One region of the Paenibacillus sp. CR_12 genome, then DNA from elsewhere that is predicted to be linked to it. Evidence: riboswitches for the same ligand, from Rfam matches in the RefSeq annotation. Region 1 holds a riboswitch; each other region holds the start of a gene.
What was found. A riboswitch is a leader RNA that binds a small molecule or an ion and turns the genes downstream of it on or off. The one in region 1 is predicted to bind thiamine pyrophosphate.
Positions count from the first base shown of each region.

Region 2: linked by a shared signal. The riboswitch ahead of RB297_RS10030 (YkoF family thiamine/hydroxymethylpyrimidine-binding protein) and the one ahead of RB297_RS28005 (ECF transporter S component) in region 1 are both predicted to bind thiamine pyrophosphate.
Region 3: linked by a shared signal. The riboswitch ahead of RB297_RS19395 (ABC transporter substrate-binding protein) and the one ahead of RB297_RS28005 (ECF transporter S component) in region 1 are both predicted to bind thiamine pyrophosphate.
Region 4: linked by a shared signal. The riboswitch ahead of tenA (thiaminase II) and the one ahead of RB297_RS28005 (ECF transporter S component) in region 1 are both predicted to bind thiamine pyrophosphate.

Region 1 is NZ_JAVFHO010000011.1:86,584-93,951, reverse strand. Features, by position in the region: gene RB297_RS28015 (SDR family oxidoreductase) at 272-1,126, shown strand; gene asd (archaetidylserine decarboxylase) at 1,190-1,993, opposite strand; TPP riboswitch at 2,159-2,271, shown strand; gene RB297_RS28005 (ECF transporter S component) at 2,363-2,992, shown strand; gene RB297_RS28000 (ABC transporter ATP-binding protein) at 2,985-4,661, shown strand; gene RB297_RS27995 (energy-coupling factor transporter transmembrane component T family protein) at 4,658-5,464, shown strand; gene RB297_RS27990 (TetR/AcrR family transcriptional regulator) at 5,767-6,336, shown strand; gene RB297_RS27985 (DMT family transporter) at 6,341-6,700, shown strand; gene RB297_RS27980 (response regulator transcription factor) at 7,176-7,368, shown strand, end outside.
Region 2 is NZ_JAVFHO010000002.1:1,376,102-1,383,469, reverse strand. Features, by position in the region: gene RB297_RS10045 (class I SAM-dependent methyltransferase) at 106-828, opposite strand; gene RB297_RS10040 (nucleotidyltransferase domain-containing protein) at 971-1,669, shown strand; gene RB297_RS10035 (hypothetical protein) at 1,787-1,882, shown strand; gene RB297_RS10030 (YkoF family thiamine/hydroxymethylpyrimidine-binding protein) at 1,957-2,559, opposite strand; TPP riboswitch at 2,645-2,747, opposite strand; gene RB297_RS10025 (nitroreductase family protein) at 2,930-3,532, opposite strand; gene RB297_RS10020 (ABC transporter permease) at 4,055-5,008, shown strand; gene RB297_RS10015 (iron chelate uptake ABC transporter family permease subunit) at 4,998-5,945, shown strand; gene RB297_RS10010 (iron ABC transporter ATP-binding protein) at 5,942-6,700, shown strand; gene RB297_RS10005 (siderophore ABC transporter substrate-binding protein) at 6,906-7,368, shown strand, end outside.
Region 3 is NZ_JAVFHO010000005.1:127,416-134,783, reverse strand. Features, by position in the region: gene RB297_RS19425 (extracellular solute-binding protein) at 1-383, shown strand, start outside; gene RB297_RS19420 (aspartyl-phosphate phosphatase Spo0E family protein) at 542-718, shown strand; gene RB297_RS19415 (TatD family hydrolase) at 753-1,568, opposite strand; gene RB297_RS19410 (ABC transporter ATP-binding protein) at 1,657-2,490, opposite strand; gene RB297_RS19405 (ABC transporter permease) at 2,545-3,303, opposite strand; gene RB297_RS19400 (MTH1187 family thiamine-binding protein) at 3,300-3,593, opposite strand; gene RB297_RS19395 (ABC transporter substrate-binding protein) at 3,682-4,713, opposite strand; TPP riboswitch at 4,835-4,944, opposite strand; gene RB297_RS19390 (VOC family protein) at 5,120-5,503, opposite strand; gene RB297_RS19385 (diguanylate cyclase domain-containing protein) at 5,762-7,297, shown strand.
Region 4 is NZ_JAVFHO010000003.1:517,633-525,000, reverse strand. Features, by position in the region: gene RB297_RS14530 (ABC transporter ATP-binding protein) at 1-276, opposite strand, end outside; gene RB297_RS14525 (FecCD family ABC transporter permease) at 299-1,345, opposite strand; gene RB297_RS14520 (FecCD family ABC transporter permease) at 1,342-2,325, opposite strand; gene RB297_RS14515 (ABC transporter substrate-binding protein) at 2,523-3,548, shown strand; gene RB297_RS14510 (VOC family protein) at 4,170-4,670, opposite strand; TPP riboswitch at 4,934-5,037, shown strand; gene tenA (thiaminase II) at 5,179-5,865, shown strand; gene thiM (hydroxyethylthiazole kinase) at 5,921-6,763, shown strand; gene thiD (bifunctional hydroxymethylpyrimidine kinase/phosphomethylpyrimidine kinase) at 6,760-7,368, shown strand, end outside.

The sequences.
Region 1 (7,368 bases):
GGTTTTAAAGGACCTTGGCCTACATACGGGTGAATCCCGTTATCATATACGCATTTCGCTGGAAACACGCAAAAGGGAGCTGACAAGCTCCCTTTTTTATTGGGATTAATTTTATAGGTCAGGACTCGGACTGCATTGCAAACATTTGATATATTGGGAATATACATAAAGCGCTTAAGAGCAAAGCTCGAAACAGATTAGGCATTTTGGATATAGGAAGGGTGACGGGTGTGAAGGAGAAAGTGGCATCGACGGAGCCGGCGGTGATCCGATGGTAACGGCGGGAGCAGGGAAGGTTGCGCTGGTCACGGGCGCGTCAAGCGGGTTCGGACTGCTGATCAGTCTGGAGCTGGCAAAAGCAGGTTATGACGTGGCCGCGGGTCTTCGGAGACCTGAGGCGGCAGCAGAGCTGTTGGCTCAGGCTGAACAAGCAGATGTTACCGGGCGTATTCACATCTTCCGATTGGATATATGTGCCGAGGAGCAGGTCAAGGCTGCTGCTTTGGCGCTGGAGCAGAAGTTCGGCCGCTTGGACGTGCTGGTGAACAACGCCGGCGAGGCGGTGGGCGGCATGGTGGAGGAAGTGCCGCTGGGGGGCTGGCGAAAGCAGATGGAGACGAATTTCTTCGGGACCGTATCGGTGACGCAGCATATGCTCCCGCTGCTGCGCAAGACCGGACGGTCCAAAATCATTCTCATGAGCAGCATTAGCGGCAGGGTCGGCTTTCCGGGTTATGGTCCCTATGCGGCGTCCAAATTTGCGTTGGAGGGGTTCGGCGAGAGCCTGTCCATGGAGTTGATGCCCTTTGGCATCGATGTCGTGCTGGTCCAGCCCGGTGCCTACGGCACGCCGATCTGGAATAAGAGTTTTGGGGAGCTGGCGGTCAAGGAAGGATCACCCTACAGCGGTCTGCTGAAGGGCGTGCTGGACTATTCCGAGCGGACGGCCAGGGAAAGCGGAGATCCGCAGGAAGTAGCCCGTCTTGTGGCAAGCATATCGTCCATGACCAAACCGAGGTTCCGCTATACGCTGCCCCGAGGCACGCGGCTGACCGCGCGGATCAAGGGACTGCTGCCGGATCGGCTGTTTCAGCGGATCATTTACCGGCTGCTGAGCAGGCGGTAATCCTTCATCCATCGAATGTTTCATGGACTTAGCTTATAGCGCATGCTTGGAAGGTGAAAGGAATTACCCTTTTCGGGCCGTGGAAGGGTGCAGCAAACCGAGCAGTTCTCCCATCTTCACCTTGGAGCCCGGTTCCAAGTCACCGCGGGGTGTAAATGTGCCGTTCTCCGTCAAGAGCACGACGGTAGAGCCGAATTCAAAGTACGCAAGTTCGTCGCCAATGTCGTATTTCTTCACGCTCTCGTCGGCATAACGGATGCTGCTTACGTTCATGGCTCCGACCTTCACGACTGCAACTTCGCCGAATTCATGGGCAATGTAGGTAATGAGGCGCTCGTTGCGGCTGAGCACGTTTCGGATATGGGTCATCGCAAAATCGTTCACGGGGTATACCCGGCCCTTCAAATGCTCGCTTTCCGCTTGAATGCCGGTTACCGGGGAATGTATGCGATGATAGTCGGTCGGGCTTAAATACAATACGAATGCATAACCGTTGATATAATTCTCCATTCTCGGTGACTTGGCGAGCAGCTCGCTCAGGGTATAATCCTGTCCCTTGACGCTGAGGATGGTGCCGGCGTTGACGGCGCACATCGCCGAGATCGTGGCATCGACGGGGCTTACCATGGCATCGGCGGTGTCGTCTATGGCGCGGAGGCCTATTTTTAACCGGCGGGAAAAGAATTCGTTCAGCGAACGGTATTCGTGGATCTCCTTCTCCGCTTCATGCGCCGGGATTTGGTAGATTCGTATAAATGCAGGTATTAGATGACGGCTCAGCCGGCTGTGGGAACAATGCCCCATGATGCGGGACAGCCACTTGCGGGAGGACAGCTCGGTCATCAGACGCAGCAATTGTTTAGCCATGTCATTCTCCTTTGTGCATAGGTGTCGGCAATAAAACGTTGGTGGAAAAGCCAATCACTCTGATATTGACATAGAATGAGCCGGAAATCAATAAATAGCCATTTTTGAAAAAAGGTTCTTGCTAATTGGGGAACGAATGTGTATTTTAAGATTAACATGAAACCGAATAGGGAATACGGGGGCTTGAGTGAATCAGGCTGAGATTGCAGCTGCTATCCGCTGTTGACCGTTAATCTGAACTGGGTAATGCCAGCGTAGAGAATATCCGACCCTGCCTACATAGGGCCTATTTTTCCGTCTGCGCGTTTTTCCAGACGGTTTTTTGTTGTGTTTATACAAAAATAGCGGTGGAGAGGGGAATGTGTTGTTATGGGAACGTCAGTGCAGGAAAAATTGGGGGTACAGCCTAGAAAAGGGCTGCGTTTAAGCGATATTTTGGTGACGGTGCTGGTATCGCTGGTGCTTGGCGTCATTTATCATTTCTGGGGATCGGTTTACAATCTGCTGAAACCGCTGTTCTTCGAAGCGGATGAACTGTTATACGGCATGTGGTTCGCAGCGGCCACGCTCGCTTACCTGCTGATCCGCAAGCCGGGAGTGGCCATCATCGCGGAGGTGGCGGCGGCCCACGTGGAAGTGCTGTTCGGGAGCGGCTGGGGACTGACGCTGCTGCTGTACGGTCTCATTCAAGGGCTGGGCGCGGAATTGGTATTCGCGGCGTTCCGTTACCGGAGCACCTCGGCGTGGACGGTGGCGATTGCCGGGGCCGGCGCGGCGGTCGGCTCGATGGTGATGGACTTCTATTACAGTTATACCGATGATCTTCAGACCTGGATGTTCCTCGCCAAGTATGGCATGCGGATTCTCAGCGGCGCCGTCATTGCCGGCTTGCTCATGCTGCTGCTGGCCAAAGCGTTGGACCGTACGGGCGTCACATCCCTGCTGCGCCCTGCGTCCAAGAAGGATTATGAAGCACTGGATGATCCGCGTCATGTCTAAAACCGCCGCCCGCTTGGTTTCGTCTTCAACCGCGGAGGCGGTTACGGAGCAGGCCGTGCATGTGGAGGGATTGCGCCTGAAGTATCCGGGCGAGGAGCGTTTGATGTTTAAGGACTTGTCCTTCTCGGCTGCCCGCGGGGAAAAGGTGCTGCTGCTCGGTCCGAGCGGCTGCGGCAAATCCACGCTGCTTCAGGTGCTTAGCGGGATGATTCCCCGCGCCACGGAGGTGCCGATGAAATGCGAAGCCCAGCTGGTGCCTCGCTCTTGGGGATATGTATTCCAAGATCCGGATACCCAGTTCTGCATGCCGTACGTGGATGAAGAGCTGGCCTTCGTGCTGGAGAACCTCAGCGTTCCCCGCGACGAGATGAAGGAGCGAATGCAAGCCGTCCTGCATGAGGTTGGGCTTGACCTTCAGGAGCTGCATATGCCGATCGGTCATCTGTCGCAGGGGATGAAGCAGAGGCTTGCGCTGGCTTCGGCCCTTCTGCTGGAGCCGGAGGTGCTGTTCCTCGATGAGCCGTCCGCCCTGCTCGACCCGGAAGGCAGGGAGCAAATCTGGTCAGCGGTGAAGGCCGTATCGGAAGGGCGTACGCTGATTATCGTGGAGCACCGGATTGAAGAAATGGCCCAATACGTGGACCGCGTGGTGCTGTTCACCCCGGATGGCGCCATTCTGGGCGATGGTCCGCCGGCAGCGATATTCGCCGAATATGCGAGCGAGCTTCAGGCGTATGGCATCTGGTATCCCGGCGTTTGGGAGGATTATGCGGAGTCTCGGGCAGGAAGGGAGCTGTTTGCTCCGGTAGACGCGCCAGGCGATGAGCTGGGAAGTCTCATGCCTAAGGGAGACTCATCGTATGCCCACCTTGGGGAGCCTGTCATTCGGTTAGATGATTTCCGGGGACTGCGATGGGAGAAACCGGTCGTCTCTCTTCCTTCGGCTGAGGTATACCCCGGAGATTTCATTGCGGTGATCGGGCCCAACGGCGCAGGCAAAAGCTCGTTGCTGCTCAGTTTGATGGGGCTCCTGCGCGCCGAAGGGACCTATGTGCTCTGCGGGGAGGAGGTCATCCAGGGCAAGCGCAGGAAAGTGCGGAAGAAGAGAGAGCGGCAGCTGCGCCAAATCGGATTCGTGTTTCAGAATCCGGAGCTTCAGTTTCTGACGGAACGTATCGGCGATGAGGTGATGTACTCGCTGCTGGTGGACCATATGCCGCCGGAAGAAGCGAAGGCACGGGCCGACCGCTGCCTGGAACGCTTTGGGCTGGACGGCATGGATAACAGGCACCCGTACCAGCTGTCGACAGGCCAGAAGCGCCGGCTGAGCGTTGCCACGGCCATGGCAAGGCAGCCGGCCGTCCTGCTCCTGGATGAACCGACCTTCGGACAGGATGCGCGGAACACGTTCGCGATTCTGGAGATGTGCGAACGGCTGCGCCGCTCCGGAACCGCCATTCTCATGGTGACCCATGAAATGGAGATCGCGCAGCGGGCGGCCACGCACATCTGGGAGATTCGGGAAGGGCGGTTGACGTCAAGTTTGCCTTCCCCGCGCTGGTGTAGCGGGACGGAATCCGGACGGGAGACGGGCAAAGCGAATCATACCGATGCGTCGCGGGATACGCTGGCTGCATCCGGTCATCTCCATACGGGGGTGAACGCATGAATATATGGAATCCTGTGCGGATCACTTGGCTGCACCGGGCGAATCCGGTGGTGAAGCTGGGACTGATCTGTGCGCTGTTTTTTATGACGGTGCTGACCCATGATCTTGATTTCGTCATGTATCAGGCCTTTATCTTTATGATTTGCCTCGTGGTGCTCAGCGGGGTGAAGCCGTGGAAGATGCTGCTGTTTTTCATTCCGTTCCTGCTTGCCTTCATATCGTCCGCCTCTTCCATGATGCTGTTCGGTAAGGGGGAGACGATCTGGTGGGAATGGGGATTGTTCCGGGTATCGGAAGAAAGCTTCTATCGGGGACTGCATCTGGGCTTTAAGGGGATTGCCTTTGCGTCAGAAGGGCTGCTGCTCGTGACGACAACGTCCTCGGTGGATTTGTTCTACAGCCTGATGCAAAAGCTGAGGCTGGCGCCGAAGTATGCGTACAGCTTCATGGCCTCGATCCGGCTGTTGCCGATGGTCTGGGAGGAATATGTGATCCGCCGCCAGGCTTTGAAGGTACGGGGAGTCCGCCCGATTCGGGGAGTTCGCGGCATGGTGAACCGTGCAGGCATGTATGTGGTGCCGCTGCTGGCGCAAAGCATCCGCCGGGCACACCGGGTGGCTGCTGCGATGGAGGCGAAGCAATTTGACGGGGACCGGGCGAAGGCCCGAACGTATTATTACCCGTCACGATATTCCCGCTACGATCTTCTGGTCGTCGGTTTACTGGCAGCCGCCGCCTGCTGCGCCTATATGGCGGCCGGATATTTTCCTTGGTTCGGCATTGGCGACGTGCGGTTTGATTAAACCGTTGTTCTCCGGACAAGAGCCTGCTTACGGCTTGTAAGCAGGCTCTTTTTTTGTTGATAACTCCAGAGGGTCTGGCTTGCTTACCTCGCAAGATAAAACGTCCGTTCTATGTGATCCAGCTTCCGAGAAAGTATGGTCCTTGAAGGTTTTCCATGTATCCTCTTGCGATCCTAGTGCATGTAAGGTGTACTCTATCCTGTTAATTTAAAAATCATGTCTGGATTTTATGCTGATTGAGGCGTTATAATACTTCTGGTACCGATAAAGTATTTGCAGTACCAGAAGGAGGGTTTGGTCACTTGCGCGAGCGAATATTAAATGAAACGATCCGTTTGATTCAGCGGCAGGGGTTTACGTTTACGGTCAGTGATCTGGCCCGCGGCCTTGCGATTAGCAAACGGACGATTTATGAGCATTTTTCATCCAAGGAAGAAATCGTTGAGCATATCATTGACGGGATGATTCGTCACATCCAGCAGCGCGAACGCGAAATTGCGGCGGACGAGACGCTTACCGTTCTGGAGAAAATCCATCAGATCCTGATCTGCCTGCCTCAGGAGATGGAGAAGATGGATTTGGGGATGCTGCCGGATCTGAAGCGGTCGCATTATCCGCAGTGGGAGAAGCTGGACACCTTTTTCCGGGAAGAATGGGGCATTGTCACCGAGCTCATGGAGCAGGGCATGGCCGAGGGCAGCATCAAACGGATTCATATGCCGCTGTTCATCGACCTGTACCTTGGGTCGCTCCATCAGATTTACGATTCGAGGGCGACGGTGAAGCATCAACTGCCGCTGGGGGAGCTGCTGCAGTCCGTCATGGATATTTTATTGTTCGGCATTGCCGCTGAGAAACGGAAGGGGTCTTGAGATTATGCATTGGGTCTATCTAAGTTTGGCTATTCTGTTCGAGGTGGCGGGCACACTGAACATGAAGCTATCGGAAGGATTCAGCAAACCGCTGCCAAGCGTGCTGCTGGTCGTGTTCTATATTTGCAGCTTGAGCTTCCTGACATTGAGCCTGAAGCAGATTGAAATATCCGTGGCTTACGCGATCTGGTCGGGACTCGGGATCATGATCATTACGCTGATCGGTTACATGTTCTTTGCGGAGCAGATCAACGGGCTCAAGGTATTCTCGATTCTGCTGATCATCGCAGGCGTTGTGCTGCTCAATTTATCCGGCAGCGCGCATGCGCAGGATCAACCGAAGACGCACCAGTCCGGTCATTGAGGGCGAACAAGCTTGAAACTCCCCTTCAGAATGTTCCACACGGGAATCCAAAGTACCCCGGTGCTTTCCAGGGCAACATGGGAAACCTGGTGAGACTGAAGCCAATCCCGCAGCTGATACAGTTCGTTTGTAGTCGTTCCAAACGTTTTAACTGCTTGATTCGACTTTTGATTCAAAGGGGCCGGTTAAAACACAAGCAACAACCTAGCTTGATGAACGTCCAGACCGCAACAACGTTCTAAAATAGCGTCCATTGTGCATCCCTCACATTTAAAAGATGAGGTCATGCAGCCTTCGATTTGTATTTTTGTACACGTGCTTCATGCGACACTCGGCGGTACGCAAGGCTGCAACAGATCAGTTTGTGGGGTTATTTTAGTTTGAGCGGTTATTTGAAGATGAATCTGAATATACCTTGGGGCCGTTGTTTCCAGTATATTAGAGTTATGGACGTAAAAAGAAAGGCGTGAATGACGTGGCTTCGAACATACTTCTTGTAGAGGATGACAGCTCGATTGGCGAGATGGTAGAGAGCTATTTGACGATGGAAGGTTTTCAGGTGGTGCTTGCCAAAGACGGAGAGGAGGCGCTCGAGCGGTTTGCGAAGCGAGATTATGACCTCGTACTGCTGGATATGATGCTGCCCAAGATCAGCGGTATGGATTTTC
Region 2 (7,368 bases), on a different contig from region 1:
TTGACAAAAAGTGTTGAATTAGGTCGAAAGAACTGAATGTGATGGGAGTGAGGGGAAGCATAGCCATATGCAGATCCCCTCTTGATGCATAGAGATGAAGCCGGATTATTTCACCGCACGAAATAAGACGGAAGCGAGATAATCCGTATTATCCAGAATCATGCGGTCATGCTTGAACAGCGTTTCCCAGAGCGCAGCATCGAACAGGAGTCCTTTATCGCGCTGCTCAAACGCATCCAGATGACGGGTTTGCTCTTCCTTTAATTGCTCGTTGAAGTGGTTGTACTCCAAAAATTCAGCCTGCTTAAAACCGCAAGACAAAAGGGACCCCGCCCATTCTTCCCTCATCATCAGATTAGGAATGCCGAAGAATTCGAGCAGCTCCTTAAGCTTCGGCTCCGGCATCGGCTTATCCAGCAGCAGTTCCCTGTCCAGCAGGACGCCTCCGCGATCCAGAACGCGGTAATATTCGGGCAGCGATTTCGAGGTATCCGTAAATACGGTGACGGACTCGGCCATGATCAGATCAAACCGGTTGTCTTCGAAAGGCAGCGCGCATACATCCGCCTGCAGGAACTCCACGTCCATACCCATGGCTTCGGCTCTTGCGCGGGCTTTTTTGATCATATTTTCGTTCAGGTCAATGGCGGTCACTTGATAACCCATCTCCGAAAGATGACAGGCGGTTCTGCCGGTTCCGCACCCTACCTCCAAAATGCGGCTGCCCGGTTGAATGGGATAATTCTTCAGCATTCTGAGGGTTGCCTCGAATCCTCCCGGGTGGGCACTGCCCATGCCTAATCTGGAGAGCATGTGAATGTAATTCATCTCATCTATCCCTTCTTCCTTATCGTCAATGCGGGTAATCGTTTATTTACCATATGATTCAGGTACGTTTGGGGTTTTCGTTGAATTTAATATTTTGAGCCCTTTTTTGTGGCGGATGAGAGAATTACTGGAGGAAACGGCCATGAGACTGGAACCGACGGAGGCAGCGATACGCGTCATGCAACGAAATTATCCCGACTGCTTGCTTGCCGTACTTGGCGGCAGCGCGAGCAGTGGTGAATATAATGAACAATCCGATCTGGACATCATCGTCATTGAACGGGACGGATATGACTTCAGCAGGAAGACGATCGAGGCGCATGGCTGGATCGCGGAAATATTCATATTGTCTTTATCCTCCTATCGCGAATATTTCGACGAGGGAGTGCTGGCGGCGAATCCGTCTTTGCAGCGGATGGTCGCCGAAGGTACGGTGCTGCGTTCGTTGCCTGAGGGAGAAGAGGTGCGGGCGGATGCCCGGAATGATTTGAATTTCGGCCCCATGCCCTTGTCGTCGAGCGATATTGCCGAATACCGCTACATCCTGACCGAGTTTTTGCTGGACTTGACAAGTCCCCGCAGGGAAGGCGAAAAATGGTTTACTGTACACAAAATAGCGTCGACTCTATGCGAATTCGTGCTGAGGGCAAACCGGGAGTGGACTGGTGAAGGGAAGATGCTGTTTCGTTTATTCAACCGCTATAGCCCAGCTATGGGGGATCGACTGGAGGCAGCGCTTCTGGCGATTTATCGGGAGGACGATCCTGCGGACCTTATTGCAGTGACGGAGGAAGCGCTCAGGCCGTACGGAGGCAGGCTGCTGGTCGGTTATGAGGAATAAATAAGCCCTGCATAAAAAAGGAGGGGGGTACATTAGCCGTGACGCTCGCCCGCCATAAGCAATAAAATAATAACGTGATTAACTCACGTCATTCTTTTAAATCCAGGAGGGATCTTCATGAGCGGAGCATACGGCGGCGCATGGGGCAATTCAGTAGGAACTATATTGGTTCTCTTTATCCTGCTCGTAATCATCTTGAGTGCTTGGGTTTAAACACCTTCAATATTCTTGCCTGCAATTGATAAAGGCCCGGCGCGTGCCGGGCCTTTATCTGTTGGAAAGGGACCTTAAGCTTTGGCTTTGGGGGATGGGCTGTGGGCCGAAACCACCGCGGTCATGACCAGATGGCTGCTGTCGGATTGAATCGCATGTTGGAACGCGTCTTCGAGTGATCCGAACACCCGGGACAACGCCCCGTCCAATCGGCTGGCGTAATGAACGCTTCCACCGAATGTGCCCGCTGCCTTCGCACGATCCACTTCTGCGTAAATGACATCCATGTAATTGGCGCTACCCATCGGGTAAAGCGCGAATTGGCAGGCCGTTTCGATATCGGCGCGTTCCCCGATATCGTGGTTTAAGCGGGTCGAATCCTCATTCATATACGCATCGGCATCCGTATCGCCTGGGCAGCCGATAGAATAAGTACCGTTAAACACCGTGTGCACGCCGCTAGCCGCGGCATGAGCGAATACTGCTCTCGTCACATCAAACACATGCTCCGCACGTCCGCGAATACAAGTGCTTACATCATCCGTTTGGATCCAGACCTTTTCCGAATCCACGGAACGAAGCGCATCCGTGATCACTTCCACGAACCGATCCGTCATGGGAAATACCGAGAACCGGCAACCCACGATCCGGCTGGTTCCGCATACAAGCTCATTCATAAATTTTTTTCCTCCCCATTGTATAAGTCCACGCAAAAAAACCGCACCCCATGAAGAAGTGCAGTTATGCCTACGCAAAGAAATAAACATAAATGCTACACTTCCCCACGCTAGTATGATCTAGATCGGGTGATAAGGGTTAACGGCGGTCCGCCGTCTCTCAGCACATGGCACCCCTAGTACAGCCAAACATCAAATATGCAGTTGGTATCAAGCCGGCTCCAAGAACTTCCGAAGATCAGAAGGCGAAAGGCCTGCTTCCTGTGTTATTGTATCGTTTTGCCGGCAGGTTTTCAATGGCAGGGCACCATAAAAAAGCCGCCTATTCCAATCCTCAGGGCTTGGGTAGGCGGCTTAGGCCGGCTATGGCTTACTTGTATACCTTCACGCGATCTTCAAGCGGCGCAAATTCTTTTTCGCCCGGATCTGCAACCGGTTTGCCGAAAGGCATTTGAGCGATCAGCTTCCAGTTTTCCGGAATGTTCCATTCGGACTTCACTTTCTCGTCGATCAACGGGTTGTAATGCTGGAGGGATGCGCCCAGGCCTTCTGCCTCGAGGGACGTCCATACCACGAATTGCAGCATGCCGTTGGATTGGTTCGACCAAACAGGGAAATTGTCGGCATACAGCGCGAACTTTTGCTGCAGGTCGGCAACTACGTTATTGTCCTCGAAGAAGAGAACAGTGCCGTATCCAGCACGGAATGCACCCATTTTTTCAGCTGTGGATTTGAAAGCCTCTTCGTCTCCGACAACCTCTTTCAGAATGCCTTCGGTCAGGTTCCACAGTTTGTCATGCTGTTCGCCAAGCAGTACAACGACGCGTGCGCTTTGGGAGTTGAAAGAAGACGGAGTATATTTAACGGCTTCATTAACAATCTCCTGGATGCGTTCGTCGGAAATGACCGGGTCTTTGCTGATGGCATAATGGGAACGGCGATGCTTAAGTGCTGCTGAAAAATCTTTAGACATTGAAAAAAACCTCCTGATGTAATCATGTTTGCATAAGCCTGATAACAAAGATGTCCTTTAATTCAAGCAAATATGCATGTTGAGTTGAATTGCTGTCGTTGAATTATCATTCCACATTAACTTACGTTTAGTTAGAAATAATAATTATGTTAGCATATTAATATAACTTAGAGGGATTGTCAACGCTTCGAAGGAAAGTTAATTTATATTTTTTATACCCGGTTACTGAGAATTAAATCAGCTTCTACATACGTATGTATTTCGGGAACCGCGAATCCAAGCGGCTCAGCCTCGGTGATATAAAGTTTATCTCTGCGAAACTCCATATTATGAACAAATCATGAACAAATGATACTTGGATGAACAAATTAAATGATTTTGATTCTCAATTATACTTGTCGACTGAGAATGAGAATGATATAATCCATATCAGAACGCAATTGATAATCAATCTCAATGAGAATGGTTGGGGAATTGCTGACTGCCGGAGTTTCGACAGACATACGCATAGAAGGAAGAACCATGAAGATTAGATACTTATTCGCAGCCGTTGTGGTACTCTCCATAATCTCGTTATTTATTGGAGTTAAAGATATCTCGCCACTGGAACTGTTCTCGATGACAGAACAACAACAGCATATTATGCTTGTAAGCCGGATTCCACGGCTTGTCAGCCTCATCTTGGCTGGAGTCAGCATGAGTATCTGCGGATTGATCATGCAGCAGCTCAGCCGCAACAAGTTCGTATCGCCGACGACGGCGGGCACTATGGACTCCGCCAGATTGGGGATCTTGGTTGCCATGCTCGTCTTTACGACAAGCGGCCCGCTTATCAAAATGCTCGTGGCATTCGTATTCGCACTGGCAGGAACCTTTATCTTCATGAAGATACTGGATCGGATCAAGTTCAAGGACGCGATCTTCATCCCGCTGGTAGGGCTTATGTTCGGTAACATCGTCAGCTCGGTCGCGACCTTCTTTGCCTACAAATATGATCTTATACAGAATATGTCGGCTTGGCTGCAGGGCGATTTCTCCATGATCATGAAGGGCCAATATGAAATGCTGTATCTCAGTATCCCGCTTGTGATTCTGGCTTACCTGTTTGCCAACAAGTTTACGGTAGCCGGAATGGGAGAGGAATTCGCAACCAACCTGGGACTTCATTATCGGCGAGTCGTGAACCTGGGATTGGTCATCGTTGCGCTGGTTACGGCTTCCGTTGTGCTGACCGTCGGCGTGATTCCGTTCCTTGGTCTGATCATACCTAATATTGTCAGTCTGTACTTAGGGGACCACTTGAAAAAAAGCCTTTCGCATACCGCGCTGCTGGGGGCCGGGTTCGTACTGTTCTGTGACATCCTTGGCCGGATCATCATTTATCCCTATGAAATTCCGATTAGTCTGACCGTGGGCGTACTCGGAAGCGGTATATTCATTTTCTTACTGATGAGGAGAAAGGCTTATGACTTATAAAGCCAAACTCGGCCTGTTGGCCGCGGCGGCAATCATCCTGGTGGCAGTCTTTCTGTTCATTGATCTTGGCGGCAATTGGGATTACGCCCTTCCAAGACGAATCAAGAAGGTTCTTGCCATTATTCTGACCGGCGGGGCGATCGCTCTGTCTACCACGGTGTTTCAAACGGTCACGAATAACCGGATACTGACGCCAAGCGTGATGGGATTGGATTCCTTGTATATCCTGATCCAGACGACCGTGATCTTTGTCTTCGGCTCCTTCACGCTGTATAAACTGGGCAGCAATGTTAACTTTTTGATCAATGTCGGCGCGATGATCCTGTTCGCCGGGATCCTATATAAGATTTTGTTTCAGAGGGAAGGAAATAATATTTACTTCCTGCTGCTGATCGGCATGATATTTGGAACCCTGTTCTCCAGCATGTCTTCCTTTATGGAAGTGCTGATCGATCCGAACGAGTTCCAGTACGTGTCCGACAAGATGTTTGCCAGCTTCAACAATGTGAAGACCGAGCTTCTCATCCTGTCCGTCATTGTCGTTGCGCTGACCCTGCTGTATTTTGCCCGGTTTGCCAAGTACTTGAACGTGCTGTCGCTGGGTCGTGATCAGGCGATCAACCTTGGCGTAAACTATGATTACGTTGTGAAGAGGCTTCTGATCGTTGTCGCGGTTCTCATTTCGGTGGCCACCGCATTGGTAGGACCGATCACGTTCCTTGGACTGCTTGTGGTCAACGTCGCTTATGAATTCATGAAAACATACCGGCATTCACACTTAATCACGGCGTCCATTCTGATTAGCATTATCGCCTTGGTGGGCGGTCAACTGGTGGTAGAGCGGGTGTTTACGTTCTCTACTACGCTAAGCGTCATCATCAACTTCATCGGCGGCGTTTACTTCATATACCTGCTACTAAAGGAGAGTAAAGCATGATCCAGGTTACGAACGTATCGAAAGTCTATGGCGGCAAAAAAGTCGTTGATAACGTGTCGGTTACGATCCCGAAAGGTCAAATTACGTCCTTTATCGGCCCGAACGGCGCCGGTAAGAGTACTTTGCTGTCCATGATAAGCAGACTAACGGGCAAGGACAGCGGTCAAATTACGGTGGACGGCAAAGAGGTCAGCCAATGGAAAAGCGGGGACCTGGCGAAGAAGGTTTCGATTCTGAAGCAATCGAACCATATCAGCCTCCGCCTGACGGTGCGCGAGCTTGTATCCTTCGGGCGTTTTCCATACTCCCAAGGCCGATTGAACGCGGAAGACGAGAAATTCGTGGATGAAGCCATCTCCTATATGGAGCTTGAGGATATGCAGCATAAATATCTTCATCAGCTCAGCGGCGGTCAGACCCAGCGTGCTTATATCGCGATGGTCATCGCCCAGAACACGGAGTATATCCTGCTGGATGAACCTCTGAACAATCTGGACATGAAACACTCCGTACAGATTATGAAGATTCTCCGAAAGCTTGTCGCCGACCTGAACAAAACGATCGTGATCGTGATTCATGACATCAACTTCGCTTCCTTCTATTCGGATTACATCGTGGCATTGAAGGACGGAGCGATTGAAAGCGAAGGGAAAACCGAGAACATCATTCAGAGCAATGTTCTTCGGGGCATCTACGACATGGACATCGAGATCGAAGAGATTAACGACAATCGGGTGTGCGTATACTACGGTTAATCGATAAGCGAGATTCGAAAATATGATATGGACTCCGGGAGATGCTGATGAAGCGTGCGAGCTTCACTCCCTGCACAAGGACTAGGCCGCCTTGGTCAAAGGACGGCATGGTTTCCTCTGTCCAAATTGAATTACATATTCAACCATAAATTCAAATATATGTTGAATCATAAAGATTTTAAATATAAAAAATGGGGTGTTAGGAATGAAAAAATGGTTGGCTTTATTTATGGTATTCACGCTTGTGCTCGCGGCTTGTGGGCAGGACGATAAAACTAGCGGTGCGGGTGGAGGCGACGCTGCGGGAGAAACGCCGCCTTCGTCCGAAGAAATCACGATTACCCATAAGCTGGGCGAAACGCCTGTCAAGAAAAATCCTTCCCGCGTCGTCGTATTCGATTTTGGCATTCTGGATTCCGTGGATAAATTGGGCGTTGAGGTTTTGGGCGTTCCGCAAGCGAATATCCCGGCATACCTGTCCAAATTCGAAGACAAGAAATATGAGAATGTGGGCAGCCTGAAAGAGCCTGACTTTGAGAAAATCAACAGCATCGATCCGGATCTGATCATTATTTCCGGCAGACAGCAGGATGCATACGAGGAACTCAGCAAAATTGCCCCGACGATCTTCCTTGGCGTGGACACAAGCAAATACATGGAATCCTTCA
Region 3 (7,368 bases), on a different contig from region 1:
GAAAGAAGGTCGCAACGCCGCAAGCCGTCACCGATAAGACGGGAGATGGAAACCTGAACAATATGATTCACCTCGTCAGCGACGATATGGCCATCAATGCGGTAGGGATGCCGGACGAGGTGTATGAACGAAACGTAGAGATCGTTACGGAGCGCAAGACGGTTAAGGTGCCGAATCCTTCAGGCGAGCTCTACTCCGAAGCCTATAACAAATACTATCCCGAGATTTCCAAGAAAGTAGAGGATATGCGGGTCATGGTCATTACCGGCAAGGAACCGGTTGAATCGTACGATAAATTGATCGAAACGATTAAAAGCGATCCGAAGATGAAGGAGATTACAGAGGAGATCTCGAAGGCGTATCAGGAGAAATTTGTGAAATAACCGAAATCCAAACCATAATGCGAGTGAGCCCGCATTGTGGTTTTTTTTGTTTCTTGGGACCTGTCCCTTTCAATTTTAGGCCCCTGATGTCTAACATCAAACATCCTATAATTTTACATTAAAGCATAAAATATTACATGAGGGGAGGACATAAAGTCATGAAAACGAAGGAAGGCATTAGGTTTGATATCGAGCAGGAAAGAAACAAGCTTCATAAAATGAAGCAGCGGTATCGTGATTTTAACCATCCTAAAGTCCTCAGGCAATCGATCGTGCTCGATGAACTGATTAACCAATATAACCGGTTCCTTAAAGAAAACAAACCGATTGCGTAAACAACCGGCTTGAATGGAACGGGAATTCTTTTTTTTATAGATCGTAAAGTCTAACCGCATTCTCGTAAAAAATCCTGCGAGCCTCGGAAACGGCCAGCCCGCGAAGCTCGGCCCATGCCGCCGCTGCGGAAGCCGTCATCTTAGGATGGGTCATCTGTCCGGTGAACGGGCCATCGAACGGCCAAGGGCCGTCGGTTTCGGTCATGACAAGATGCTCGGGATACATACGGGCAATATCGCGAATTTCATCCTCATAAAGAATGTCGGGCGTGAAGGAGATATAGCAGCCTTTATCCGCCATCCTCTGCAAGGTGTCACGGGAGCCCTTGAACCAATGGAAATGGGCGCGGGTGACGCCATATTTGTCGAGCAAATCACATGCGGTATCCGCATCTTCATATACAGCGTGCAGAATAACCGGTTTATGATGCCGCTTCGCAAATGCTATAAATTGCTCAAGCAGGCATTCGTAAGGGCGGTTATCCCACGGCCGGCCCTCCGTTTCGGCTTCCAGCCTGGCATAATAGGGCAGGCCGACCTCTCCGACGGCAATCATGTCGTCGACATGATTAGCCATCCAATCCAGCAGTTCCTTGGTTTCTTCAGGGGAAGGGACGGGCTGTTCCGGATGATAACCAAATGCCGGCCGCACAAACGGTCCGTACTCCCTGGCCAGCTCCAGGTTTCGCTTGCTGGAAGCCAGGTTCATGGAAACGGAGATGATGGACTGAACTTCGCTTTTGCGGATATCCGCAAGAATCGTTTGCTGATCGGAGAAGGCATAAGAATCCAGATGAATATGGGTGTCCAGCAGAGGGGGATTCGTTTCCGTCTGCGTGAATGATTTCATCGTTACATCACCTCGCTTGTACGCCTCCGAGAAGCGCTCTTGAATAATGGATACAGGAGCTTAGGCATTTGTATCCTGCCTATGCGGCTCAACGCTTGTGCTGTTCTTCGCGCATGATGGCGGAGATTTCGGTTTTTAGCGCGATAAAGGACGGGTCGTTCAGGATGTCTTCCCTGCGCGGACGGGGAAAAGGGACCTCTACCCGTTTCAGGATCGTCCCGGGCCGCGCCGACAGGATATAGATGCTGTCCGAGAGCAGCAGCGCTTCCTCGATATGATGGGTAATCATCAGCACCGAACGGCGCGTATCCTCCCAGATATCGAGCAGCCAGCGCTGCATATCGCCGCGTGTCAGCGCGTCGAGCGCGCTGAACGGTTCGTCCAGGCACATAACCTCCTGCGGACTCATCAGCGCGCGCAGAAAGGCGGCCCGCTGCTGCATCCCCCCTGAAAGGGTATGCGGATACGCCTTCTCGAAGCCGGCAAGCCCGGCCCGTTCCATCCAGCTGCGGGCATTTTCCCTGGCGGCGGTTTTCGAGGTGCCTCTCAGCTCCTCGGGAAGGAGCACGTTGTCCTCCACCGTACGCCAAGGGAAGAGGGCCGGCTGTTGAGGCATATAGGCGATGCGGCCTTTCTCTCCGGTCACGTCCTGACCGTCCATGAGTACGGAGCCCGCATCCGGAGCCGTTAACCCCCCGATGATATGGAAGAGCGTGCTCTTTCCGCTGCCTGAAGGACCGATCAAGGAGACGAATTCCCCGGGCTGCACCTGAAGCGAAAGGCCATCCAGCACGTGCACTTCGCTGCGCCGTTCGCGGAAGGTGATATGAAGGCTGCGAACCTCAAGGGCAGGCGCTGGCGGGACCGCGGTAGATGACCGGCGCTGCCCGTCATGATCCGGCAGGGATACTTGATATGTCATGTCGCTAAACAGCCTCCTTTTATATAGGTTGGAAAATGTCCGTTCACCGTGGTTCTAGCCTTTTCGATTCCAGCGGATCAGGCGCTTCTCCAGCAGGGTGATCAGCAGCACCATCAGCAGGCTGAGCAGGACGATGATCAGAATGGCAACAAACACCCGGTCCGTGCGGTAGCCGGATTTTTGCAGCATCATATAGTAGCCGATGCCCCGGTCCGAGCCGATCCATTCCCCGATCACCGCACCCATGACCGAATAGGTGGCCGCGATGCGGATCCCGGAGAAGATGGAGGGGAGCGCATGCGGCAGCTCCAGCTTGGTGAAGATCTGCCATGAAGTGGCTCCCGCCATCTGCATGTAATTCATCATGGTTCGGTCGGTACGCGCCAGTCCGTCCAGGGCGGCAACGGCTACGGGGAAGAAGCAGACCAGGGTAATCACGATAACCTTGGGCAGCATGCCGAAGCCGAACCAAATCATGAGGAGCGGGGCGAGAGCGATCGTCGGCACGTTCTGGCTAAGAATAAGAAGCGGATAGAGGGCTGTTTTGAGAAAAGGCACCAGATGCAGGGCCAACGAGATGACAAGGCCGATCGCCGTACCGATCATAAATCCGACCAGGGTTAATTGCAGCGTGGCCAGCGTATGCTGAAATAGGCCGGAGGCGCCGGTGGCGGCTTCATGCCCGATGGCCGTCGGCGCCGGCAAAATATACGGCTCTATATCGAATACCGATACCGCGGCCTGCCATACCGTCAAAAAGAAAAGGACCGCCGCAGCGGGCGGCCAAACGGAGCTCCACCAGCCTTTTCTCATGGACGGTATTTCTCAGTCAGCTTATCCATGCTGATGCCGCCCGGATGGTGCGCGATTTTGACCTGGGATATGACGCTGGGACTTCCCGCTTTCACCAGCGCCTCATGCATGCGCTCAACGATTTTCAGCAGCTCGGAAAGCTCTCCTTCCAAGGTGGTTTCGAGCGCATGGACCTCGTATTTCACGCCCGATTCTTGAATGACCCGAATCGCTTCATCCACATAAGGAATGCTGTCGCCTCCATCCGGCGTTCTGGGTATCACTTGTATGCTCAAGAGGGTGTTTGCCATCTAAACTCATCCTTTCATGCAAGCTATATTGTAATGGAAGAGAGGCAGCCTGTCGGACAGGCCGTCTCTCTTCCAAATTAAATGCATCCTATGGTTTCTCCGGTAAAAATTCATTGGTGAAGGCGCTGTCCGCATCAAGCTCCTTCTCGAGCAGCTTGCGTTCAAACATCCAGTCTGCATACCCCGACCATACTTCGGCTTTCTGCTCGCCCCAGCGGGCAGCATCATCCTGATAGCGGGGACTCAGCCATTTCTGGCTGGCATGAACCAGCTCGGCATCCAGTTCGGGAACGGCCTTCGTCAGCAGGGCAGCCGCATCCTCAGGATGTTGAATCGCATAGTCGTATCCTTTTGAGGTCGCCCGCATGAATGCTTTGACAAGCTCCGGGTCCTCCTGGATCAGCTTCTCGTTCGTTACGATCACCGGCGTGTAATAGTCAAGCTGCTCGGAGTAGTCCTTCACATAGATCATGTCAAGCGGCTCGTTCCGGAGCTCGGCTTCGATACCGGTCCAGGCATAGAAGATCCAGGCAAAATCAATATCGCGTTTGACGGCCGTAAAATAATCGGCATCGCCCATGTTAACCATATTTACTTTGCTGACATCGGCACCGTCGATCTCCATGATGGATTTCATGACGGCTTCCTCAACAGGCGAGCCCCAGCCGCCGTAGGATTTCCCTTCAAAATCGCCAGCCTTGACGATCCCCTTGTCCTTGGGGGCGGCAAAGCCGGATGTATTATGCTGAATAATCGCCGCAATGGAGACAAGCGGCAGGCCTTGGGTTCTGGCAAGCGTGACGCCTTCTTGGTAGCTGATGCCAAACGGCACCTTGCCGGATGCGACCAGCGTATCCGTTCCGCCGGCCCCTGGCTGGACGATCTGGACGTTAAGCCCTTCTTCCTCATAATACCCGAGCTCCTTGGCTGCATACAGTCCGGTGTGGTTTGTGTTGGCCGACCAATCGAGCATCAGCTGTACGTCGCGGAGCTTTTCGGCCGCCTGGCCGTCTGCGCCTTCGGTACCTGTATTTTCGTTCTGTACGCCTGTACCGCATCCCGCCGCAACCATCAGCAGGGCGCAAGCGAGAAGCAGCGCCATCCATTTTCCCTTCTTCATCTTGTCTTCTCTCCTTTGAATTCTCTTTCTCTTTCTATGACCTCGTTAACTCCACAAAAAAAGCGCCCTGAATGATATCAGGACGCATGACGGCGTAAGTGTATACCACGGCAAATCATAGCTGCCGCAAACATGGACTTCCTACGCTGGCATTACCCAGATCAGGTGTAAGGGTCAGTATCATCGGATACACTCTCAGCCGGCCAAATTCCAGCTCCCCCGGGATTTATGAAGTTTCGGACGTTACATCCGTTATTATAGTCCTAACGCAAAGACCTGTCTAGTTCGGAAGGGGATGCGAACGAGGCAGGTCTTCGTATTGGGCATGGCTTGTGCGGTTGGAAGAATGAACCCCGTTAACCATTCACGGGATGAAGCATTTTGATAGGATCCTGTTCGGCAGCGGTTAGCGCTGGAAGAACTCAATCCATTCTCCTTCGGGACCGTGGACGAAGAAATAGCGGTACCCGTTCGGAAGCGTTACGATTTCTTCGTCAAGATGAGGTACGGCCAGTCCCTGTACGCGCACATATTCCGCTTCGATGTTATCGGTGCTGACGGCGAAATGATGGACGGTGCCTTCTGCGGGAAGCGTGTCGCTGTAGCCCTGGATAAGCTCGACTTCCGTTTCGTCGCTGCCGTTAAATCCGAGGAATGCCAGCTGGATGACGCCATTGGTATGGGTAAGGCGATCTTTCAGTTCAAGTCCGACGACGGTTGTGTAAAAAGCAATCGTGGCTTCAAGGTCCCGGACGACAATGCCGACATGATCCAATCGTTTCTGTGACAAGGCTAAACACCCTTTCCGATTCATATGAGATATGACTGAAATGTTATCATATAATTCCTATACGTCAAGTGGGCCTTGAGGACGGAAAGCTTTTGGAGCGCGATGGTTTAATAGAGTAGAATCGATGGTCTTTCTTTCATTTCCTCATCTTTACTTTTAGGTGGGTAAAAAGTATCATGAGAACTATAACTATTAATTCAAAAGACCTAACAAACAAGCATTGAAGAAAGCTTGCCTTTTGGCCGAGGAGGAATGCTTATGAGTCCAACTCCAGCAGATCATCTGTGGATTCGACTCGCCATCATATATGCATTCATTCAGATAATGACCGTTCTGTGGATGCCTGATGCTTTATTGCTTCAGCGTGTTCTAGTCATTATGGCTTCCGCTGCCGCTTCCGTCTATTTACTACGGATCAGTCGGCATTACGAGCCGCATCTTCGAAGGTTTTGGCTTATCGCAAGTGCCGGGCTGATGGCGGATGCCTCGGCTCGAATCATCGATGCTTGTTATTTTTGGCTGGGGAAAGAGAGCGCTTCCCGTACAATTTTGACTCAATTATTCTGGGGATTCGAAATCATCCTGTTTGCAGGTGCCCTCATTTATTTGTTCCGGCACGTACAAGGTTCGTTTCGGGGAGTGCGGTTTATGCTGGATATCGTGATCGTTGGCATAACGGTCATGACGGTAGGCTGGGAATATTTCATCAAGCCCGAGCTTAACGGTTTGGCGAATGAAGCCTTATGGGGAAAGCTGTGGGTGGACATGCTGTACCCGCTGTGCGCAACGGTGCTTATTTTCTTCACCTTGGTGTTGTATTTTAACACAGGACAGTTAAGGAAACGGGCGGTCTTCCTGATATGCCTCGGCGGGAGCATGTACATTGCCGCCGATGTTCTGCATATGTATCTCGTCGATTATAAGGGTGTTGAAGTTCGTTCATACCTGTACCCACTGTATACGTTATCGGTATTCATCATTGGTTTGGCAGGAGGGCGGTCAGCTCCCGATGCCCGAAATCAATCGTTGGATGAGAGGGAGCCCCGTTCGTTCGGAAATCTGATCGTAAGATATCTGCTTCCCTACAGCGTGCTTGGCGGGATGTTTGCCCTTATGGTGCAGCGGTTCGGAGGGTGGAACGGGCTTTTTACCGGCTTATCCCTGTGCGTCATCCTGATTCTGATCAGGCAGATCCTGATCCAGTTCGAGAATGACCGCTTGTTTGACCGGCTGCATCAAAGCCTGATGCAGAGCGAGACCTTGGCGCATCGCGACGATCTTACGGGACTCTATAACCGCCGCTACTTTAACGCGAGGCTGTCGAGCTCGCTGCAGGAGGCGGACCGTGCGGGTTCCCGCGTAGGGCTTCTATATATGGATATGAACCGTTTTAAACGAGTGAATGACCGCTACGGCCATCGTGCCGGCGATTTGCTGATTCGCAAGGTCGCGACCCGTCTTCAAACCCTTGAATCCAAAGGCGTTCTGGTTTCCCGTTTAGGAGGGGACGAATTTACGGTAGTGATTCATCCGGCCGGCGAGGATCAGGAACTGATCTGGATGGCGGAAGAGATCTGGACGATGCTGAGCGAGCCGTATGAGCTGGAAGGGCATGAGGTCCGAACCACGCCGAGCATCGGCATCGCGGTCTATCCGGATCATGCCAGGAACGACCAAGAGCTGATCGGTCGCGCGGATGCAGCGATGTATGCGGCCAAAGAGCGAAACGCCCGCTGGCATTTCGATGTGGAACGAACGATGCTGCTGCAGCTGTTGGATCAAAAAGTCGAATAGACAAAAGATTCGGATATCGACAATGTGTTGTTAAGAGCAATATAAGTCGATTATTGTAGAATTTAGCGCAA
Region 4 (7,368 bases), on a different contig from region 1:
CAGCCCTTCCGGAGCCGTTGGCCCTTGAGGCAAAATGGCGAGCTTCCGCGCAACGTCCTTGGTGGACAGGCTTGCGATGTCGGCCCCGTTTAGTACAACCGAGCCTCGCTGAGGCTTCAGCAGCCTGGCCATGGAGCGCAGCAAAGTGGATTTGCCGCAGCCGTTGCTGCCGATAAACACGGTGATTTTACCTATAGGCACGGTTAAATCCAGATTTTCGAATATAAAGTCTCCCCCGTAGGACAGACCCAATCCCTTTGCTTCCAGCGTATTCATGACGCTTTAGCTCCTTTCGGTTCTAGAATCGATTGCGGTTACGATACAGCAGGTAGAGGAAGAACGGCGCGCCGATCGCGGCGGTGAATACGCCTGCCGGCACGTCGCGCGGCAGAAAGGCCGTCCGTGCCACCAGGTCCGCGACGAGCAGCAGAATCGCACCGATCAGCGCGCTGACCGGAAGCACGCTTCCGAAGTTGGGTCCCACGAGCCTGCGGGCCATATGCGGCGCCATTAATCCGATAAAAGCAATGGCGCCGCCAATCGAGATGGCCGCTCCGGCCAGAGCAACGCTGAGTCCGATCAGAATCAGCCGCTGCTTCTGAACCTGCGCGCCCGTGCTGCTGGCCACGTCGTCTCCAAGGGCCTGGATATTCACATTTCTGGCTTGCAGCCAGGTTAGCGGAAGAAGAACGGCGACCCAAGGAAGCAAGGTCATTACGTCCTTATCCCAGGACATGCCGTAAATGCTGCCCGCCATGAAGGTAAGCGAACGGTCCGCCAGCTGCAGCGGTCCGGAGATGATCAGCATATAGGAGATCGATTTGATCGCGGCCGATACCCCGATTCCGATCAAGACGAGTCGCAGTGGCGATACGCCATTTTTCCAGGCAAGCACATACAGCAGTCCGGTAATGAAAAAAGCGCCGAGAATGGCGAAGAGCGGCATCCAATGGATGGATACGGCGCCCGTAAATATGAAGATGAAGAGAACCGCCCCCAGCGATGCTCCCTCCGTAATGCCGATGACATCCGGAGAAGCAAGCGGGTTGCGGATGACGCCTTGCAGAATAGCCCCCGCCACCGCGAGAGCCGCGCCGATCAGCACAGCAATGATAATACGGGGCAGCCTTAGCTGCATGACGATGACCTGCTCCATCGGGGGAGCGTCACCGAATAACGCTTTGACGACATGCAGCGGCGAAACAAACTGGCTGCCGGTTCCCGTGCTGATAATCATGGTTGCAATGCAAAGCACGAATAGGATCAGGCACACCCATAGGGTTCTTCGCTCCAGCATAAACGAGACTTTGGCGTTCCGGGAACGGAATATGCGGTGTTTACTCATTGTGCTCGCCTTCCTTTCCTGGCTATGTACACGAAGAACGGCACCCCGATGATTGCAGTCATCACGCCGACAGGGACTTCCTTCGGCATGGCAATGTATCTGGAGCCGAGATCGGCCGTCACCAGCAGGAGTGCGCCAAACACCGCACTGTAAGGTAGTATCCACCGATAATCATTTCCTATTAAATACCGAACGATATGAGGGATGATGATCCCTACGAATGCGATGGGTCCCGCCGCCGCTACGGAGCCGCCGGCCAGCAGGATGACGGCTGCAGCAGCTAACAGCTTGATGAGTGCGGTTTTTTGCCCGAGGCTCTGAGCGATGTCGTCTCCCATGGAGAGGGCGTTCAGATGTCGTCCCAGCAGCAGCGCAGCCAGCATGCCAACGGCCATGTACGGCCATACGGCGGTTAGCTGGTTCAAATCGCGTCCGGCTACCGAACCGACCAGCCATACCAGCACCTGATCGAACATTTTGCCGTCGGAGAGCATTAATCCTTGGGTCAGGGAGTGGAAGAAAGCGGCCATGGAAGCCCCCGCTAAGGTGATTTTGACCGGCGTCATGCCGTCCCTGCCGATGCTGCCGAGGAAGAATACGATACCGCCGCTGACGGCGGCTCCGATCAACGCGACCCAGGTAAGGGACTGAAGTCCGCCAATGCCCAGCCAGCCCGATGCCAGAATAATGAAGAAAGCCGCGCCGGAGTTCACGCCAAGCGTGCTTGGCGACGCAATCGGATTGCGCGTGATGACCTGCATGAGCGCACCCGCAACCGCAAGGCACGCCCCCACGGCGACGGCAATTAGCGCTCGAGGAAGCCTTGCCGTGAGAATAATCAGATGTTCGTTGCTTCCGTTAAAGTGAGTGAACGATTCCCATACCTGATAAAGAGGGATGTTCGTTACTCCGAATGCGATGCTGCCCATGACGGCAGCGGCCAGCGCCAATAGCGATATCAATAGTCCGAATACGCGCATATATGCTCACTTTCTTAAGTCCATGAATAATTAAGTTCATATGAATTTTAGGTGAAGGGACGGTATCTGTCAATGAGCTTGATAATCATTCTCACAAATATATTGATATTTTTCACGAAACCCTTTATAGTTTTGAATCAGTGATTGATAATGGTTTTCAAATAGCGGGATATGACACAAGGGGGATTTAGATAGGAATGGGAACAGGAATGGCAAAGAAACGGGCAAGAGGCCTCAAGTTTAGCTTGCTGGCTCTGATCATGATCGTGATTCTCGTGGGGTGCGGAGCAAGCCCGGCGCAAGAAGGGACAAGCAACGCGGGCGGCGACACGACGAATACCGCAGAGGGCAACAGCGGCGCTGCTGCCGGCGGCGAATCGTATGAAGTTACGCATGCCATGGGGACGGAAACGATCAAAGGAACGCCTCAAAAGGTCGTCGTCCTCACGAACGAAGGAACCGAGGCGCTTCTGGCCTTGGGCGTGAAGCCGGTAGGTGCCGTTAGATCCTGGACGGGGGATCCTTGGTATCCGCATATTAAAGACCAGATGGAAGGCGTTACCGTTGTCGGGGAAGAGAGCCAGCCGAACATCGAGCTGATCGCGGGTCTGCAGCCTGACCTGATCATCGGCAACAAGATGCGTCAGGAAAAAGTATACGAGCAATTGAAGGCGATCGCGCCGACTGTTTTTGCCGAGGATCTTCGCGGCGAGTGGCAGAACAATTTTGAACTGTATGCCAAGGCGCTGAACAAAGTGTCGGAAGGCGAAGAACTCTTGGCTGCCTACGACAAGCGGATCCAGGAGTTTAAAGAGAAGGCTGGAAGCAAGGTCGACGAAACCGTCTCCGTGGTTCGTTTCATGGCAGGCAAGACGCGGGTGTACCACACCAATACGTTCTCGGGCGTTATTTTCGATAAAATCGGCATTGCCCGCAACGACATGACCAAGAACGCCAAGGACGATTTCGTGGACGAGATCACGAAGGAACGTCTGCCTGAGGTGGAAGCCGACAGACTGTTCTACTTCACTTATGAGACAGGGGATGGCGGCGCCAACCAGACCGAGCAGGAATGGATCAACGATCCGCTGTGGAAGAACCTGAACGTTGTGAAGAACGGTCAAGCCCACAAAGTGGATGACGCGATCTGGAATACGGCGGGCGGCATCCTGGCGGCCAACCTGATGATCGACCAACTGCAGGAGTTTTACGGCATTCAGTAAGGGATGAAGACGGATGCTGAAAGCTAGTATCATCGTATAGCGGAAGATGCTGGGAACAAGCGGATAAAGGAGGCACCCCGAAAGATCTGGGATCTTTTGGGATGCCTCCTTTTTTAACATCGCGCGTCGGTAACATCGCTACGTCGAAGTACCGCCGGTATGCAGTTGTATGTCACATCGCTCGCCAGTACAGCCTAACCAACTCCGGGCATCATGCCGCTAACCATGACCTGTTAACGGACACAGGGTCCCTTATTTCCCTGATTAACCCGCGATTCTCAGATCAAACGGACACAGGATCCCTTATTTCCGCAATAGACTGTCCTTTTGCCATCATATTCTATGAATAACGTATCTGGTGTCCGTTAGCCATCAAAAATTACGCCTTTTCAGCTAAATAACGTATCTTCAGTCCGCTTTCCTCAACCGGTCGCACCAAGACCAGTAGTAGTACCAAGACCAGTAGTAGCACCAACTATATACCGGATTCTACCTCTAACCCAAAGCTACTCTAAGTTATGGTGTTCTAAGTTGTTTTGGTCGGCGCCATCCATGCACACCCCTGGGACACCGAATCCACCCATGTCCTCCCTGTAATAACGCTCGCTTCACGGTAACTTTTTACGACATCTTCACCACGATCTCCGCCCCTGCAACATAGGTCATCGCTTGAATGTATTCCGGGTCTTGGGCACGCTGTTCCATTTCCATCGGAGTGAGGTCCTCCATTCGTGTCTGTACCCACCATAAGTTGCCGAACGGGTCCCGTACCCGTCCCACCCGATCGCCGAAGAACAAGGTCGTTGGCTCCGTCACCGAGACCGCTCCTGCGGCCAGCGCTTGCCGATACACGTCATCGCAATCCTCAACATACAAACGGAGGTATGCCGGGCTATCCGGCCATTCCGGCTTTGCGTCAAACATCATGACGACGGCATCCCCGATTCGCACCTCGGCATGGCCGATGACACCATCGCCAACATAGACGCGCGCAAGCTCTTCGGCTCGGAATGCCTGTTTGAGGAAATTGATCAGCGCTGCGGAGTTTCTTGAGATGATCCACGGCGTCACGGAGGTGTAGCCATCCGGAATGGGTTTAACCGTTTTCGGTCGGTACGTCATAAATACGCTCGCTCCTTTAAATTTCATTTATTTGAATTGTGCTTATGCACTCATTATGCAGGGGCATATATGACAGCCGAGCGTCAGTGTTTCCGGAATGAGTTTGGGGTAGCCTGCGTTTTTATCTTGCGAAAAGACAGCCGCCACGGTACATCGTCACAATCACGCGGTCGGAGGAAGGTTCGAGCTTGAGGTTCCGTCCACAAACTGTTAACGTTTGACACCACCCTCAAACCTATGTACAGTATTAGACAAAAGAATAGGAAGTCCACTAGGGGAGCCGTTGGCGGCTGAGACAAGAGCGTATCTTGGACCCTTTGAACCTGATCTAGTTCGTACTAGCGTAGGAAAGTGGAGCCTTCGAATATGAGGTCTCGGTGCGTTTTTTTGGCGCACCCGGGCTTGTTGACGAAGCCGCTCCAGTTTTCGGGGCGGCTTTTTAGCGTTGTCTGAAAAGTCGTGTCTTACGGACTTCCTGCTCTTCAATATGTTGGAGGTGGGGACAAAGATGAGTTTCACGCAAGAGCTCCGTCAGCAGGCGGGAGGCATTTTTCAAGCAATCTTCGATCATCCCTTCGTAAAAGGCATTGCCGAGGGGAATCTGAAGCGGGAGCAGCTGATTCACTATGTGAAGCAGGATTTTGAGTATTTGAATGCCTACATGCGGATATACGGAATAGCCATATCCAAATCGATCAGCCGTGAAGAGATTGCGGCCTTTAACGAACAGATTTCATTCATTCTGCACAGCGAGGTGCACCCGCATCAGAATTTTTGCGCAGCCGCCGGGGTGACCTATGAAGAGCTTCAAGGATATCCGCTGGCTCCGTCCGCGCATCATTACATCCGTCATATGCTGACGGTGGCGCATGAGGGTAGTTTGGGGGAGATTATGGCCGTGCTGCTGCCGTGCCCATGGACGTACCTGGAGATTGGCCGCAAGCTGCTGAATGAGGTGAAGCCGGATGCCTCCCATCCGTTTTACGACTGGATTTCTTTCTACGGAAACCGGGGGGAAGACGCGACAGCCAAATTCCGCGACCGTCTCGATGCATGGGCGGATCGTGCGACGGCAGCCGAGCGGGAACGGATGAGGGAGCATTTCATGCTGAGCTGCCAGCTGGAGTATCTGTTCTGGGACATGGCTTATAAGCAGGAGGAGTGGCCGGTGCAGCTGGAGGCTGCGGTGCTGTAAGAGCAATGATCACAAGCACATGGAATTCCATTATAGCGAAGAGAGGCTGATATAAATGCATTCATGGGAAAAAGAGGTTTCGGCGCTTTTGACGAAGGTACAGCAGACGAGCCCCCTCGTTCACAATATGACGAACGTGGTGGTTACGAATTTTACGGCTAACGGCTTGTACGCGCTGGGCGCGTCGCCGGTGATGGCTTACGCGCCGGAGGAAGTGGCGGATATGGCCGCCATCGCGGGCGCGCTCGTATTGAACATCGGCACGCTGAACCGCGAGCTGGTGGATGCGATGATTATCGCGGGGCAATCGGCGAATGCCCATGGCGTGCCGGTGCTGCTGGACCCGGTCGGCGCGGGAGCGACCCGTTTTCGGACGGAGTCGGCGCTGCGGATCCTAAGCGAGGTGAAGGTTTCGCTCGTGCGCGGAAATGCGGCTGAAGTCGCTCACCTTATCGGGGAGGTCCGCGAGATCAAGGGCGTAGACGCAGGCAATAGCGCAGGCAGCAATCATGCCGAGCTGGCCGTGCGGGCGGCGCGCGAGTTAGGCACGATCGTGGCCATTACCGGTGAAGAGGACGTGATTACCGATGGAACGGAAGTGCGCATCATTACCGGAGGGGATGCTCTGCTTACGAAGGTGACCGGCGCAGGCTGCCTGCTGACCTCGGTGCTGGGTGCCTTTGCCGCGGTGGAAGCAAACCTGCTGCTTGCAGGTACGGCGGGTCTGGCCTTCTATGGGGCCGCGGCGGCGAAAGCTGCTGAGCGAACGGCAGATCTGGGACCGGGAAGCTTCCAGATAACTTTCCTGGACGAGCTGACGAAGCTTCATCCAGGATCGCTGGAAGGGTATGCCGCTGTGCTGGAAGCGGGAGCGGCGGCTGCCGGAGGCACGCGATGAGCGAGGCTCGCATACCCCGTGCCCTGACGATTGCCGGGTCTGACAGCGGTGGCGGCGCCGGCATACAGGCCGATCTGAAAACCTTCCAGGAACTCGGCGTGTACGGCATGTCGGCGATTACCGCGATCACGGTGCAGAATACCTTGGGGGTTCACGGCGTATATCCGCTGCCGCCCGAAGCAACTGCGGAGCAGATTGAAGCGGTTGGATCGGACCTCGGGGTAGATGCATTGAAGACGGGCATGCTGTTCAACGCCGAGATCATTCGGCTGGTTGCTGACCGGATTCGGGCATTCGGCTGGGGGAAGGTCGTTGTCGATCCCGTGATGATCGCCAAGGGCGGAGCGGAGCTGCTGCAAAGCGAAGCGGTGCAGGCTTTAAGAGAAGATTTGCTGCCGCTGGCGTTGATTGTCACCCCCAATATACCGGAGGCCGAAGTATTGGCGGGGATGCGAATCCGCACGATGAACGATCGCAAAGAAGCGGCGAGACGTATTCATGCTCTTGGGCCCAGGATCGTAGTGATCAAAGGCGGTCATGACGAGGGAATCCTTGGAAGCGATGAAGGTACGGATCACGAAAGAGACAGGGGACCGGCTATAACG